Linked DNA regions of Magnetococcus sp. PR-3. The protein of the gene in region 1 interacts with the protein of each later gene in a pairwise test. Links are inferred from orthologs where the notes say so. Each region holds a gene or a part of one and is shown in the gene's direction. Other genes may lie near its edges. The genes, in order: rpsB and V5T57_RS03850.

Region 1 (7,041 bases):
TCCAGCGCATAGAGCTCCGCCATGGCCAGTTGCGCCAAAGCAGCGGTGAAATAGCCATCTCCACAACAGAGATCCAGCACCCGCTGACCTGGACGAAACCCCAAGGCTTTAAGCATACCAAAAGGATCGGGCCACAGAGCCTGCCACCATTCAGGATCTGGCATGGTCGTCGCTGGAAAATAGTGTTCAATATCCATGGCTCTCCCCTTTTATAAAAGTAGGGCCAGGACCTATTGGCCCTGGCCCTGCTCGATATCCGGCTTAGCCGCGTTTGTGCTGTATTTGGTCCAGGTTTCTAACAGCTCCCTCAGAAGCAGATGTGGTGAGAGCTGCATAGGCCTGCAATGCTTTAGAGACAACCCGTTCCCGACCAACAGGACGGAAGGCATCCTCCCCTTTAGCCAGCATGGCCTCACGTCGTGTGGTTAAGGCTTCTTCAGAGAGCTTCACCTGCAAGACGCGGTTGGGAATATCGATCTCAATGAGGTCTCCCTCTTCCACCAGGCCGATGTTACCCCCTTCAGCTGCTTCTGGAGAGCAGTGGCCAATGGAGAGTCCTGACGTTCCGCCAGAAAAACGCCCATCGGTAATTAAAGCGCAGGCTTTACCCAGTCCTTTGGATTTCAGGAAGGTGGTTGGGTAGAGCATTTCCTGCATGCCCGGTCCACCTTTGGGTCCTTCATAACGGATCAACACCACATCGCCTTCTTTAATCTTGTCAGCCAAGATGGCTTCACATGCCTCATCTTGACTGTGGAAAATCCGTGCTGGCCCTGTGAAAGCCCAAATGGATTCATCCACACCCGCTGTTTTGACGATGCAGCCATCTTCTGCAATGTTTCCAAATAAAATGGCTAGGCCACCATCTTTGGAATAGGCATTTTCACCATTACGAATACAACCTTCTGTACGATCATCATCCAGACTCTCCCAACGGGCTGACTGGCTGTAAGGCTCAATGGTGGGAATACCGCCTGGTGCGGCATAACAACGCTCTAAAGCAGCCTCACTTACCTTTTCAGAGACGATATCCTCTTTCTTTAGGGCTTCTGCCATGGTCGGGGCGTGCACTGTGGGGCAGCTGTCATCCATTAAACCAATGCGGTTCAGTTCACCGAGAATGGAGAAAATACCACCTGCACGGTGGACATCCTCAACATGGTATTTGTCGGTGGATGGCGCCACTTTGCATAAGCAAGGGACTTTACGGGAAAGGCGATCAATATCGGCCATGGTAAAGTTAACACCCGCTTCACGTGCGGCGGCCAACAAGTGTAGTACGGTATTGGTAGATCCACCCATGGAGATATCCAACGCCATGGCATTTTCAAAAGCTGCCATGGTTGCAATATTACGGGGAAGTGCAGACTCATCACCCTCTACATAGTAACGACGGGTCAATTCCACAATATATTTTGCGCCATCTTTAAAGAGCTGTTTACGGGCTGTATGGGTTGCCAGGGTTGTACCGTTACCAGGCAGAGCCAGACCCAGAGCCTCTGTTAAACAGTTCATGGAGTTGGCAGTAAACATACCAGAACATGAGCCGCAGGTTGGGCAAGAGGAACGCTCATAGCGCTCCAGGTCAGCGTTAGACACGCTATCATCACCCGCTGCAATCATAGAGTCGATCAAGTCAACTTTGCGAGCTGTACCATCCGTCAACTTAACCTTGCCTGCTTCCATGGGGCCGCCAGAGACAAAGACCACAGGGATATTCAACCGCAGAGCGGCCATCAACATGCCGGGGGTGATTTTGTCACAGTTAGAGATACAGATCAGGGCATCGGCCGTATGGGCATTGCACATGTACTCGACACTGTCTGCTATGATATCCCGAGAGGGCAGGGAGTAGAGCATTCCGCCATGGCCCATAGCGATACCATCATCTACAGCGATGGTATTAAACTCCTTGGCGATCGCACCACTGGCCTCAATCTCTTCAGCCACCATCTTACCCACATCCCGCAGGTGTACGTGTCCTGGTACAAATTGGGTAAAGGAGTTTGCTACAGCGATGATGGGTTTACCGAAATCCTCTTCCTTGACGCCGGTGGCCCGCCACAGGGCGCGGGCACCCGCCATATTGCGACCATGGGTAGAGGTTCGGGAGCGGTATTGAGGCATTGCGTTGTCCTTCTTCGTCATTTACGTGTATGATGCCGGTCCTTTGGGGCTTTGTGTTGCCCAATCGTACCAGCTGCAGAAGGAAAATACCCTTCTGAAATGGGTGCTGCAACACTCTTTAGTTTCGGCAGCAACAGTGAGTTATGTGTATCATGAGCCAATATTTTAAGATCCATCCTGAAAATCCACAAGCACGCTTAGTTAAACAGGCTGCGCAAATCCTGCAGCAGGGTGGGGTTATTGTCTACCCGACAGATACGACCTATGGCTTGGGTTGCCTGATGAGCAACCGTAAAGGGGTAGAGCGGATTGTTCGTATTAAGCAACTGTCAGATACCCACCAACTGACCCTATTATGTGCGGATCTTTCGGATATCTCAAATTATGCCCGGGTTGATAATGGCTGTTATCGGCTCTTAAAGCGTTTTTTACCCGGTCCTTATACCTTTGTGTTGGAAGCGTCCCGGGAAGTCCCCAAAAAAATCTTGCCCCGTCGTAAAACCATTGGCTTGCGAGTACCTGATCATAATATTTGCCATGCTCTGCTTGAAGAGGTCGGCGAACCTTTGCTCTCCACTTCGGTTCGGCTTCCAGGTTACGAAGATATCTATACAGACCCTTCATTAATTCGTGATGCTTTAGAACATCAGGTAGAATTGGTTATTGATGGCGGTATTCTCCCCGAGCATCCTTCCACAATTATTGATATGACCAGCGGACAGCCTGAGCTGATTCGTGAAGGGGCTGGTGAGGCCGCAAAAATCTTTAAATAACCAATTTTTACAGGTGTTTGAAGTTTATTCTATTTTTGTAGTCATTCAATAAATGCACATCATTTCTTTTAGAGCCTCTGTTTGTTACCAATTTTCCCCTTCCATGGATCGATTAATTCCTTGAATTACGATGCGCTTAATGGTAGAAAGCGTGCACTTTTAAATCTGCACGCAGCATGGACCGCGCCCCCGGTGCCCTCATAAGGGTTGGGCGCTAATAATGGCCATGTTGCGGAAGAACAACCGAGACATGGAGAGACATCATGGCTAAGTATTCTGTTCGCGAACTGTTGGAAGCGGGTTTCCATTTTGGTCACCAGACCAAGCGCTGGAACCCCAAAATGAAGCGTCACATCTTTGGTGCCCGTAACGGCGTCCATATCATCAATCTTCAAAAATCTGTTTTGAAGCTGCGTGATGCATGCAACTTTGTTCGTGATACCGTTCAAGGCGGTGGTACCGTTCTGTTCGTTGGCACCAAGCGCCAAGCTGTTGAGCTGGTTTCTGCTGAAGCCAAGCGCACCGGTATGTTCTACGTTAATCACCGCTGGTTAGGTGGTACCCTCACCAACTGGCGTACCATCCAAGGTTCCATCCGTCGTTTGAAAGATATCGACAAAATGCGTATCGATGGCACCTTCGAAGCCCTGACCAAGCGTGAGACCCAACAGCTTGATCGTGAAGGTTTGAAAATTGAGCGCGCCCTTGGTGGTATTAAGGATATGGAGCGCCAGCCTGACCTGATCATTGTTGTGGATACCCGTAAGGAGTCCATTGCTGTTAAAGAAGCCAACAAGCTGGGTATTCCTGTGGTGGCTCTGGTGGACAGCAACTGTGACCCTGATCCCATCGACTACCCCGTTCCCGGTAACGATGATGCCATCCGCGCATTGACCTTGTTCATCTCCAAAATGGGTAATGCTGTTCTGGAAGGTCTGCAGTTGGCTGGCCGTGAAATCCCCAACAGTGGTATTTCTGCTGAAGATGAGGGTTCCATGGAAGCTCAAATGCTTGAGGAAGCTGGTGAAGGTGAAGCTGCTGCGGAACAGGCTGAAGCCTAATCAAAGTGTACCAAGGGCAGATGGCCGGGTGGCCATCTGCTTTTTAGATAGATCGTAAAGTTTTTGGCAGAATGGGGAAGTACCATGGCGGTTACCGCGAGTATGGTGAAAGAGCTTCGGGAAAAGACCGGAGTGGGCATGATGGATTGTAAAAAAGCCCTTAAAGAGACCGATGGCAACATGGATGCAGCTGTTGATTGGCTGCGTAAAAAGGGTATGGCTTCTGCCCAGAAGAAATCTGCCCGTGTTGCAGCTGAGGGTAAAGTCAACACCCTCTCAACCGGCACTGTTGGTGTCATGGTTGAAGTGAACTCCGAAACGGACTTCACTGCCAAGAACGATGGTTTCATCAACTTTGCAGATACGGTCACCAAACTGGCTGCGGACTCTGGTGCTACAGATATTGATACCCTTAATGGTGTTGATTACCCTGAGACCGGCCGCAATGTTGGCGATGAACTGACCAATTTGATCGCCACCATCGGTGAGAACATGAACCTGCGCCGCATGGAGCGCATGGAAGTCTCTTCCGGTTTGGTCAGCAGCTATGTACATGCTGGTGGTAAAATCGGGGTCTTGGTTGGTCTGGAGTCTGAAGCTTCCAGTGACGCCCTGCAAGAGCTTGGTAAAAAGCTGGCCATGCATGTAGCTGCGGCTTCCCCTCAGTTCTTGGACCGTGACAATGTTGATAGCGCTGCTATGGAACGTGAAAAATCAGTTCTGGTTGAGCAGGCCAAAGCTTCTGGTAAGCCTGACAATATCATCGAAAAGATGGTGTTGGGTCGGATGAATAAGTACTATGGCGAAGTGTGCATGCTTGAGCAGCCCTTTGTTATGGACCCTGACATGAAGGTTTCCAAAATTGTTGACGCTGCCGCCAAAGAGCTCGGTAATGCTGTGAAGGTTACCGGCTTCTCCCGCTTCCAGTTGGGCGAAGGTATCGAGAAGAAAGAAGAAGATTTTGCCGCTGAGGTTGCTAAGCAGATCCAGGGCTAATCAAATGATGAAGACCCATACAGACAGGGGTCCGATAATTGTTAACGATCGGTTGGATCGAGAGCGTGTTATCGACTATACTCTGTGTGGTTGAAGTCGTTACTAGGGCACCCTTATAGGGTGCCCTAGACGTATAGACGGGGCACGAATTGAGTCAGGGGTGGTAGCAACCATGGACGCAAACAGGCGTAAACGGGTACTCTTAAAACTCTCTGGTGAGGCCCTGATGGGAGAACAGGCGTATGGTATTGCGCCAGAGTTTCTCTCCTACCTGGTCGAAGAGGTTCAATCAGCTCAAAAGCTAGATATTGAACTGGCACTAGTCATTGGTGGTGGCAACATTTTTAGGGGTGTTTCAGGGTCAGCTCACGGTATGGGCCGCACCCGTGCAGACCAGATGGGTATGCTGGCAACTGTCATTAATGGCTTGGCATTACAATCTGCCCTCATGCAGTCCGGGACCGACGCTGTGGTACAAACCGCACTGGAGATGCCAAGGGTTGCCGAACCTTTTGATCATGACACTGCTAAAAATCACATGAAGAACGGTCGTGTCGTTATTTTTGTGGCTGGTACAGGTAATCCCTATTTTACCACAGATACGGCTGCGGCTTTAAGAGCTGCTGAGATTGAAGCCGATCTGTTGCTTAAAGCGACCAAAGTGGATGGGGTTTATGACAGTGACCCGGTTAATAATCCCCAGGCTAAACGCTATGAGAGCCTGAGTTATCATGAGATTCTAACCCAAAACCTCAAAGTTATGGATATGACAGCCATCACCTTGTGTCGGGAGAATAAAATTCCCATTGGTGTCTTTTCTATCTTTGAGCGCGGTGCTCTGACGTCCGTGCTGCGTGGTGAACCCAAAGCGACCATCATTGAGGAGCGTTAATAATGGATAATCCCCTGATTAAAGATCTTGAAGGGCGCATGAAAAAAAGCCTCGCTGCGCTTAAAGAAGAGTTGACGAGCTTACGTACCGGACGGGCATCAACCAGCCTTCTGGATAATGTGATGGTCGATGCGTACGGATCAATGATGCCTCTTAATCAAGTTGCATCCATGACTGTTCCTGAAGCGCGCATGATCAATGTCCAGCCTTGGGATAAAGGTCAGTTGGGTGCCATTGAAAAAGCAATCCGTGACTCCGATCTTGGTTTAAACCCAACCAACGATGGACAGCTGATCCGCGTCCCGCTCCCTGAGTTAACCGAGGAGCGCCGTAAGGAGCTGGTTAAACTGCTGCATAAATACAGCGAAGCAGCCAAGATTGCTGTCCGTAATATTCGTCGTGATGGTATTGAAGGATTGCGTAAGGCTGAAAAAGCCAAAGAGATCTCCCAAGATGAAATGCACACGCAAGAGAAGCATGTGCAGGAGTCTACGGATAAGTATGTTAAGCAAATTGATGAAGTGGTTGATGCCAAAGAAGCGGATATCATGCAAGTTTGATGTGGCGTTTGGGCTTTCGTTTTTTCTCGAAAGCCCAATTCCCCCATCCCTTATCTGTGAATAGGATAAGGGCCATAATCATTGATATGTCGTGGTTTTATCGGCCATGACATGCGCAATCTTTTGAGGGATACTCTTGTCCAAATCTGCACCAATCGTCTTGCCGGATAACCTGCCCCGACATGTGGCCATCGTTATGGATGGTAACCGTCGTTGGGCACGTAAGCGCTATCTTCCTCGTTTGGAAGGGCACCGTCAGGGCGTTAAATCAGTTAGGCGCAGTATTGAGGCCAGTTTGGACTTTGGTATAGAAACACTAACCCTCTACACCTTTTCTGCTGAAAACTGGAAACGACCCAAGGATGAAGTCTCCGCATTAATGAATCTATTGGCGCTACACCTTAAGCGCGAGATGGATGATTTGCATGAGCGTGGTGTCCGTTTTCGTGCATTGGGGCGGCTTGATGAGCTGCCAAAAAATATTCGTGAATATGTGCAGCAATTGGAACAGAAAACCGCGGGCAATACCCGACTTAATTTCAATATTGCTTTGAACTACGGGGGACGCCAAGAGATTGTCGATGCCACAAAGGCCATTACACAGCAGGTTTTGGATGGTCAGTTGAACTTGG
Region 2 (7,157 bases), on another replicon or contig:
TCACTGAAGAACAGCAATCGATCGATAAACAGATCAAAGCCCAGGCTATAACTTGCGGTCAACAAAACCGCATCGAACGCTTGAAAACCGCTGATGGTGTCGGACATGTGGTCGCTGCCACATGTGCTGCCGAACTCTTCCACCCCGAACGATTTAGCCGTTCAGAACAGGTCACCGCCTATCAGGGGCTGGCTCCCATGGTTCGGGAGAGTGGCGGCAAGCATGACCGGGGACATCTACGCCCTGTTGGACAACAGCGTCTGCGTAGCCTATTAATCGAAGCCGCTTGGATCTGACGGGCCAAAGATGAACAAGCCAAAGCGTTTTATGATCGACTGGTCAGCCGTAGCTCCATAACGCAAAAGGCCATTGCAGCATTGGCTCGGAAACTTGCTATCAAGTTGTGGCGACTGAGTTTAGATCCTGCCACAGCCTGAACTTAAATTGGGTTGCGAGGGCTTTTTGGTCACCCCGGTGACGTCACAAAATGGCAACCCATTTCAAACAGGGTAGCGAATGGTACTTGGTGCGTTGCGCACGAAAAAGAAAAGGTTACTTCAACACCACATTCCCAACCGGGCTATTTTCCACAATCCCACAGCCCCATCAAAGGAATGTGTTGGGTTCCTGCGGGCTATGGAAGCGTGGAAAACAGCCCTGTGAGGATTCTGCGTGACAGAGATACCCATAAGAAAAAAGCCCTATGGAAAAATCCATAGAGCTTTTTTATTTGATCACAACAGGGTTACCCCCACCAGGTGACATCCGGGTCAATTCTGGGAGTAAAGGTTAGAGGTTGCTTACCAGCCTCTTCCATTTTATCCCCACCCTCATCCTCCTGGCGCTTGAGTAGTGCCTGACGCAACAGATAGTCAGCCATGTGCTGCACCCACTCATGCTGCTTCTCTTTAAGGGGCTTACCCGACAGTTGTTGCATCTGACGGGTAACCAGATCCACCCGAATTTTCTGTCCCTTATTCAGGGTCATGGTCAAAGCAATGGGAATACGCTCATCCCACTCAATTTCCGACTCGGTAATCCCGCGAAAACGCTCCTGCATGAATCAGTTGTCCTTCTTTTTCTTCTTTTTGGGCAGCTGAATACGACGATGCTCCGGCTCAGGATGCATGCGGTAAAGAATGGCCAAATGGCCAATCATACCCACAAACTCACTCTTGCTATCCTTGGCCAGATCTTTCGCCAGATCCTTCCGCTGCTCTTTAAAATCCAGAAAGCGCACCTTAATCAGTTCATGGATGAGTAGCGCCTCTTCAATGGCTGCTTGAACCGATTCAGTCACCCCCTCTTTTCCCACAAACACAACAGGTTTAAGGGAATGGGCAAGACCTTTAAGATGTTTGCGCTGAAAACCCGCAAGTGACACGTTCGTAAACTCCAATAAGCCAACCTGCCGCTCTTGGAGGGGATCTCATGGGTGCTTGTTCCCAAAAAAACCCTCAAAAGAGAGACATGGGCAATGTGATGTACCAGAACACCACGCTGCTCAACAGCATTATACTGTTGAAAATGAATATGTTAACCCACATAGAGGGCCAACGTTTTTAAACTAAAAAAGAGCGCGTACTCTCGCTCAATCTTTCATTTTAACCTATTTATGGTCATCTCACCACCATCACCCATGGAACCTGGACCTTGAGCCGATTATCATAGAGCGTACATGGAGGAGTATATGTGATGAATGAAGCCAAACCAGCCCGTCAACCAAAGATGTTACGTAAAAAAGCAGGGCGTAGCTATGGCCCCTGTGTCGCCTGTAAAGACGATAAGCTACCTTTTGCCTGGAATTGTAGTTGTGGTTTTATGATGTGCCAAACCTGTATGCAGGATAATCTCTGGGGTATGACCTGTAACAACCTTACCTGGACCTGCCCAGATTGTGGAAAAGAGAACAATTTTGGTAACCGCTAACGGTTATGGATGGATATCAACCAGCCATAACCTGTATGACGATGTGTCAACCATGCCAGCACATCCCTTTTTCCAAAGTGGAAACAGCAGGAAAGCCGGTATCCTTTACCTACCCAGGTTTGGGCCTACCTGCCTGTTGGGTTGATCTGTTTTGACATCGCATTTAATGAATGGAAATGATTATGCCTGATCTATCAGACCCCAGTGTCGTCGCGTGGATTATCATTGCTGTTAGTGCTGTTGCCGTGGTCGTTGGCGCCTTAAAGATCATCAGTAACGGTATTACCATGCTTTTATGGCTCATGCTGGCTGTTGGGGGGGTATTGGGGTTGGATTATGGGCTAAAAGCTGGAGATGGTGAGGTCACCAAAGGCCTACCAGAATCGGTTCAAACGGTCTTGGGCGAGGGTAGTACGCTGTCCAAACAGGCACTACAGGCCATCTGCCGTGAAGTGGAAAGCAAACCCTAATGAAAAACCATTTCACAGAAGAAAAACTGCGGGTCGATAAATGGTTGTGGGCTGCCCGTTTTTTTAAAACCCGTGCCATCGCCACCGATGCCGTTAATGGTGGCCATGTACACCTGAACGGACAACGGGTCAAACCCAGCCGTGTGGTCAAGGTGGGGGATGAACTAGAGATCACCAAAGGTCCCTACCGGTTTATGGTGACTGTTGAGGGACTTAATGATAAACGAGGCCCGGCCCCTGAGGCCCAAAAGCTCTACACCGAAAAGCCAGAGAGCCAAGAGGCCCGCCAGGAGATCTCCGCCCAAAAACGTGCCGAACGAAACAGCCGACCAGACTATGGCTCCACACGCCCCACCAAACGGGACCGACGTGCTCTGGATCGCTTAAAGTTCTAACCTCCCCAGTCAATACCCTTCTTTTGAGGGGGTATCATCCTTATACCCAAGCCTATTCTTATATTCTTACCAGACTAAGCTTTAGGGCAAACCTTGATAAACCACACTTAGGCATCCCCCCAAGATCCCCCCTTTTTAGTCACCTGCCCCCATGGATCGTACCATATGCCTAGGGTGCCTCTACCTGTAGACCAACCATCCACAACGGTGGAAAACGGATCCCTCCCATCAACCAAGAGGTCTCTCCCGCACGTCTCTCTTCTTAGCTTTCAAGATACGACCCCCTTTTACCCCTTGCTCACACACATGGATCTCACATTACGGTCGCCCACCAAAAAAAGGACGAACCTAGGGTGCTATGGGGAGAAATGGGTCGATGGAAGATCAACAACAGCTATGTTTCTTCTTAAAAAAAACATCTCCCTACAAAAAAGGGCGGCTCCAAAGAGCCGCCCTTTTGCATACTGCCTTTACCCTTTTGAGGTAAAGTTAAAGACACCATCCCAGTCATCCGGTGGTGGATTCTCCAAGTAGAGCTGACAACGGTCTACATAGGTACGGCTGGGACCATCATCTTCCACAATCTTCAGCGCCTTCTCAAACGCCTCAATCGCCATTTTAAAGTCCCGCCCCTTGTAGATATCCAAGGCTTTATAATAGGCCTCCAGCAGGTCTGCTTGGCGGTCTCTAAGCTGACCCTTGCGCTGTAACACCTCATAAATGGTAATGGGCTCTTTTTTACCCACCACTCGAACCGTATCCAACTCACGGCACTCCACGGTATCTTTCACATGTTCGTGGGTAAACTCAGAGATCATGGTATAGGTATTGTAGAACTTATTGGCACCTTCCAGACGTGCCGCTAAGTTTACGGCATCCCCCATAATGGTGTAGTCCATACGCTGCTTAGAGCCCATGTTCCCTACAACCATAGGACCCGTGTTCACACCCATCCGCACGTTAAGCAGGGGACGCCCCTCCTCCGTGAGCTGTTTGCGCATATCCACCATTAAGTTCTGCATATCAATGGAGGCATGGCAGGCCCGAATAGCATGATCAGGTTGATCCAGTGGCGCCCCCCAGAAGGCGATAATGGCATCCCCTTCAAACTTATCCACCGTGCCTTCCTGATCGGCGATGATATTACACATCTCTGTCAGGTATTCATTGAGCAGATGTACCAGCTCTTCCGGTGTCAGCTTCTCACTAATGGAGGAGAAGCCTGCGACATCTGAGAAGTAAGCGGTCATCTCACGCTGCTGACCACCCAACTGCAGCTTGCTGGGATCCTTAACCAAAATCTCTACCACCTTGGGTGACAGATAGTGGCCAAAGGTGTCCTTGATCATCGCCTTTTGATTACGCTCAGCCAGGTACTCCTTAAGGTTGATCACCAAATAGGAGACAAAGCCAGCCAAGAGCACATAGCTCATGGAGAAGACCACACCGTTACTAATATAGATCCACGTTGTAAAGCCAATGAACGTGGCAAACAGGGCTGCCACCAACACAGCCCGTAAAGCGGGATGCGCCAACCAGAAGTTTACATTAACCAAGATCAGCATAAACAGCAGTGCCGAGATCACCTCAGCCACCGTTGAGGCGGGGTGTAATGTTCCCTGGGCCATCAGTGTACTGATGGTATCGGCAATAATCTCGACCCCATAGACCATACCAACCGGTGTATCAAACCAGTCATGAGAGACCTCAGAGGTATCCCCCAACAGGACAATCTTATCTTTCACCAAGAAGGAATAATCTTCGTATTCATCCTCATCCAGCTCCAAAATCTCCATCGCGGAGATTCCTCTAACCTCACTAAGGAAGCGCGCACCCTGCTGGAGCTTGGGGAAATCGATGTAGAAGCTGTTGAACTGATCCAGCTGAATATTCAAATCACCAATGGTCAGTACGCGGGTCTTCTCATCAAAGCTTGGCTCAACCCCCTTGAACATGGCCAGAGCCTGTACGGCAAAAGGCCAACCATCCTCCTCCTTCATAATCTGAGGGAACAGATTTAAGCGAGAGAGCATGGTCACCAACGAACTGGAGGAGCTGATGTTGGTGTAGCCACTACGAGTGACCTCTTTGAGTACTGGGGTCGGATAGTTCAAACCGGTAAATTTGTTTTCCCGGTTAAACTGCCCTTGGGACACCACCAGGACATTTCCGACCTCTTTAAACACTTCAGCCGCAGGCTCGTCTTCCCCATACGAACTGGGAAAGTCCATCAATAAGTCGACTGCGACAACTTTCGCGCCGAGCTCTCGTAGGGTTGCGGTAATCTGGGCAATATCCGTACGACGCAGCGGAAAGCTTTTATACTCTTCAAAAAACTGTTCATCCGTATTAACGATGAAAATGTTGTCATTCAGCTTGGTCTGCTCAGGCGGACCATACTCCATACGAAGAATTTGTCGAAAAGAGAGGGTTTGGTCCTCAATAAATGAAAAAGGCTCCTTAACCTCCAATGGAATGACAATAAGGAACAGGACAATGGTGACCCAAATGTCCCACCGTTGGGAAAATGATTGTTTTTTCACCGTTCAAGCCTCTCGTTTGGGCTTTGGTTTATAAAATAGATGGTAGGTATCCCTACCATTTCCCAACCATAGCATAAGCTTGGGGGGTGGGTGCACCCAGTGCAGACAAAAAAACCCACTTGGCTTAGCTCCAAGTGGGTTTTTTTTCATTCACAACCGGGTGGCTACCGTTGGCAGCCGCTGGTTAAGCTTAGTCTTCCATCATCTGGTTGTAGATCAGGGCCTCTTTCATCTTCAGCTTCTTCAGCTTCAGATCGTGGTAGGCTTTGATCAGCAGAGGACGCATGTCATTGTCGTCTGGATAATCTGAAAAGTGCTTCTTGTAGTGCTCCATCGCAGCAACAGTCAGCCCTTTTTCATCCAGGAAGCTGGCCAGCACAAAGTCATCACCAGGGGCAGCAGCTTGGATGTCAGCAATGGTCTTCTTCAGCTTGGCATCTTCAGAGTCGCTCAGCCATACAACGGTGCTGGGCTTTTTGGGGCTGTAGAGTACATCAGCACCCTGCATGACACTGACTTGGTACTTATGCTTACCGGGTACCAGGGTCAGAGCATGGCTAACCATGGCCTCTTTGCTGTTGAAGGTACCAACAGACTTGCCATCTACCATCAGCTTGTAGCTAAACTCATCGCCCAAGTTCTCCCACACCAGTGTGGGGAAAGAAGCTGACAAGGTGAGCTTTTTAGCGGTGCGCAGCTTAACATCCTTCGGCGCGTTGGTCTTATGCACACCACGACGTACGGTGGTGTAACGCTGAGCCTTAGCAAAGCGGTTTTGCAAACCGGCCATTAAAGAAGCGCCAGCTTCACGAGGAGCTGCCAAGGTACCTGCCAGTGCCTTAGCACCCTCTTTAGAAACCTGTACCACAGTGTTGGCACCAACATCCTGGGCCTGACCTGTAGCTTGGTTTACCAGCATACCTTTGCCATCGGCACCGGTACGGATCTGGTAGTTCTCAAACAAGAACTTGGTGCGGCGTACTTTTTTCCACTTGGTACCGTTTTTACTGTACTCAACTTTACCTTTGGGCTGCATGAACATGGCAACGGGGGTCTTAGCCTCCACGGGCATACTCACCATCAGCATCGCAAAAGCGACCAATACGGCAAAAAAGGATAGGAATCTGGTTTTCATCGGTCAATGCTCCCTGATACGCGTAAGAATCTCTTTAAAGCTCCATCCTGGAGCGTGTGACTTAAGCCGGAAGTCCAGGGCAACCCCTGGAGCAGCTAAATAATCTACATAAAGAATAGAGGCATTTCTACATGCTTTTATTCCCTTAACTCTACTGGTTGGTGACCAAAACAGCAGAAAGGATGCATCTTTTTACACCCTTCTGCTGTTTTTATCACATTTTTTTAGCGACCAATGCTCATGAATGCCGACCAGATGTAAGGGTAACCCCACTGACCTGACTTCATCAGCTCAATTTGTGAGTCCCGTAAAGCCTGATGGGGGGTCATACCTTCACCCAGACGTTTGTATAGTCCGGTCATGAGTGCCTGGGTACCTGCATCACTCACTTCCCAAAGAGAAGCGATCACTTCCTGAGCACCCGCCTCCTGGAACGCACGACGCAGACCATAGACCCCTTCCCCTTCATGGATCTCACCCAACCCTGTTTCACAAGCAGATAAAACCGCCAACTGTGTACCCGTCAGGTTAAGGTCCAACACCTCCAGTGCGGTAAGAATACCATCATTCTTGGTATCAATCTCACCCAGGAAAGGTGCATTGGCGTTCACCCCAGCAAAGGCCAAACCAGAACGCAGCATGGGGTTATCCCCTGGAGGAGGTGTGGTATTGAGCTCCACACTCC

The links.
Region 2: the proteins of rpsB (region 1) and V5T57_RS03850 interact in binary tests that used the Escherichia coli proteins (3 or more experiments, as listed by UniProt). The link is inferred for Magnetococcus sp. PR-3 from one-to-one orthologs.

Annotation. Positions count from the first base shown.
Region 1 is NZ_JBAHUQ010000034.1:35,261-42,301, reverse strand. What follows is about bases 2,298-5,062. They hold rpsB (30S ribosomal protein S2), read left to right. Parts: upstream 2,298-3,163; coding sequence 3,164-3,961; downstream 3,962-5,062. Other genes in these bases: tsf (translation elongation factor Ts), read left to right, coding at 4,046-4,957; V5T57_RS16885 (L-threonylcarbamoyladenylate synthase), read left to right, coding at 2,298-2,900. Also shown: V5T57_RS16895 (class I SAM-dependent methyltransferase), read right to left, coding at 1-197; ilvD (dihydroxy-acid dehydratase), read right to left, coding at 262-2,127; more of V5T57_RS16885, read left to right, coding at 2,280-2,297; pyrH (UMP kinase), read left to right, coding at 5,130-5,849; frr (ribosome recycling factor), read left to right, coding at 5,852-6,409; uppS (undecaprenyl pyrophosphate synthase), read left to right, coding at 6,546-7,041. UniProt on the Escherichia coli protein: Required for ribosomal protein bS1 (rpsA) to bind to the 30S subunit.
Region 2 is NZ_JBAHUQ010000003.1:201,008-208,164, forward strand. Bases 1,216-4,096 are described here. They hold V5T57_RS03850 (RNA-binding S4 domain-containing protein), read left to right. Parts: upstream 1,216-2,398; coding sequence 2,399-2,794; downstream 2,795-4,096. Other genes in these bases: yhbY (ribosome assembly RNA-binding protein YhbY), read right to left, coding at 1,216-1,384; V5T57_RS03840 (hypothetical protein), read left to right, coding at 1,696-1,929; V5T57_RS03845 (hypothetical protein), read left to right, coding at 2,112-2,399; V5T57_RS03855 (CHASE2 domain-containing protein), read right to left, coding at 3,265-4,096. In the rest of the region: V5T57_RS03825 (IS110 family RNA-guided transposase), read left to right, coding at 1-296; V5T57_RS03830 (hypothetical protein), read right to left, coding at 746-1,060; more of yhbY, read right to left, coding at 1,064-1,215; more of V5T57_RS03855, read right to left, coding at 4,097-5,337; V5T57_RS03860 (DUF7354 domain-containing protein), read right to left, coding at 5,528-6,472; V5T57_RS03865 (tetratricopeptide repeat protein), read right to left, coding at 6,697-7,157. UniProt on the Escherichia coli protein: Involved in the recycling of free 50S ribosomal subunits that still carry a nascent chain. Binds RNA more specifically than DNA. Binds with very high affinity to the free 50S ribosomal subunit. Does not bind it when it is part of the 70S ribosome.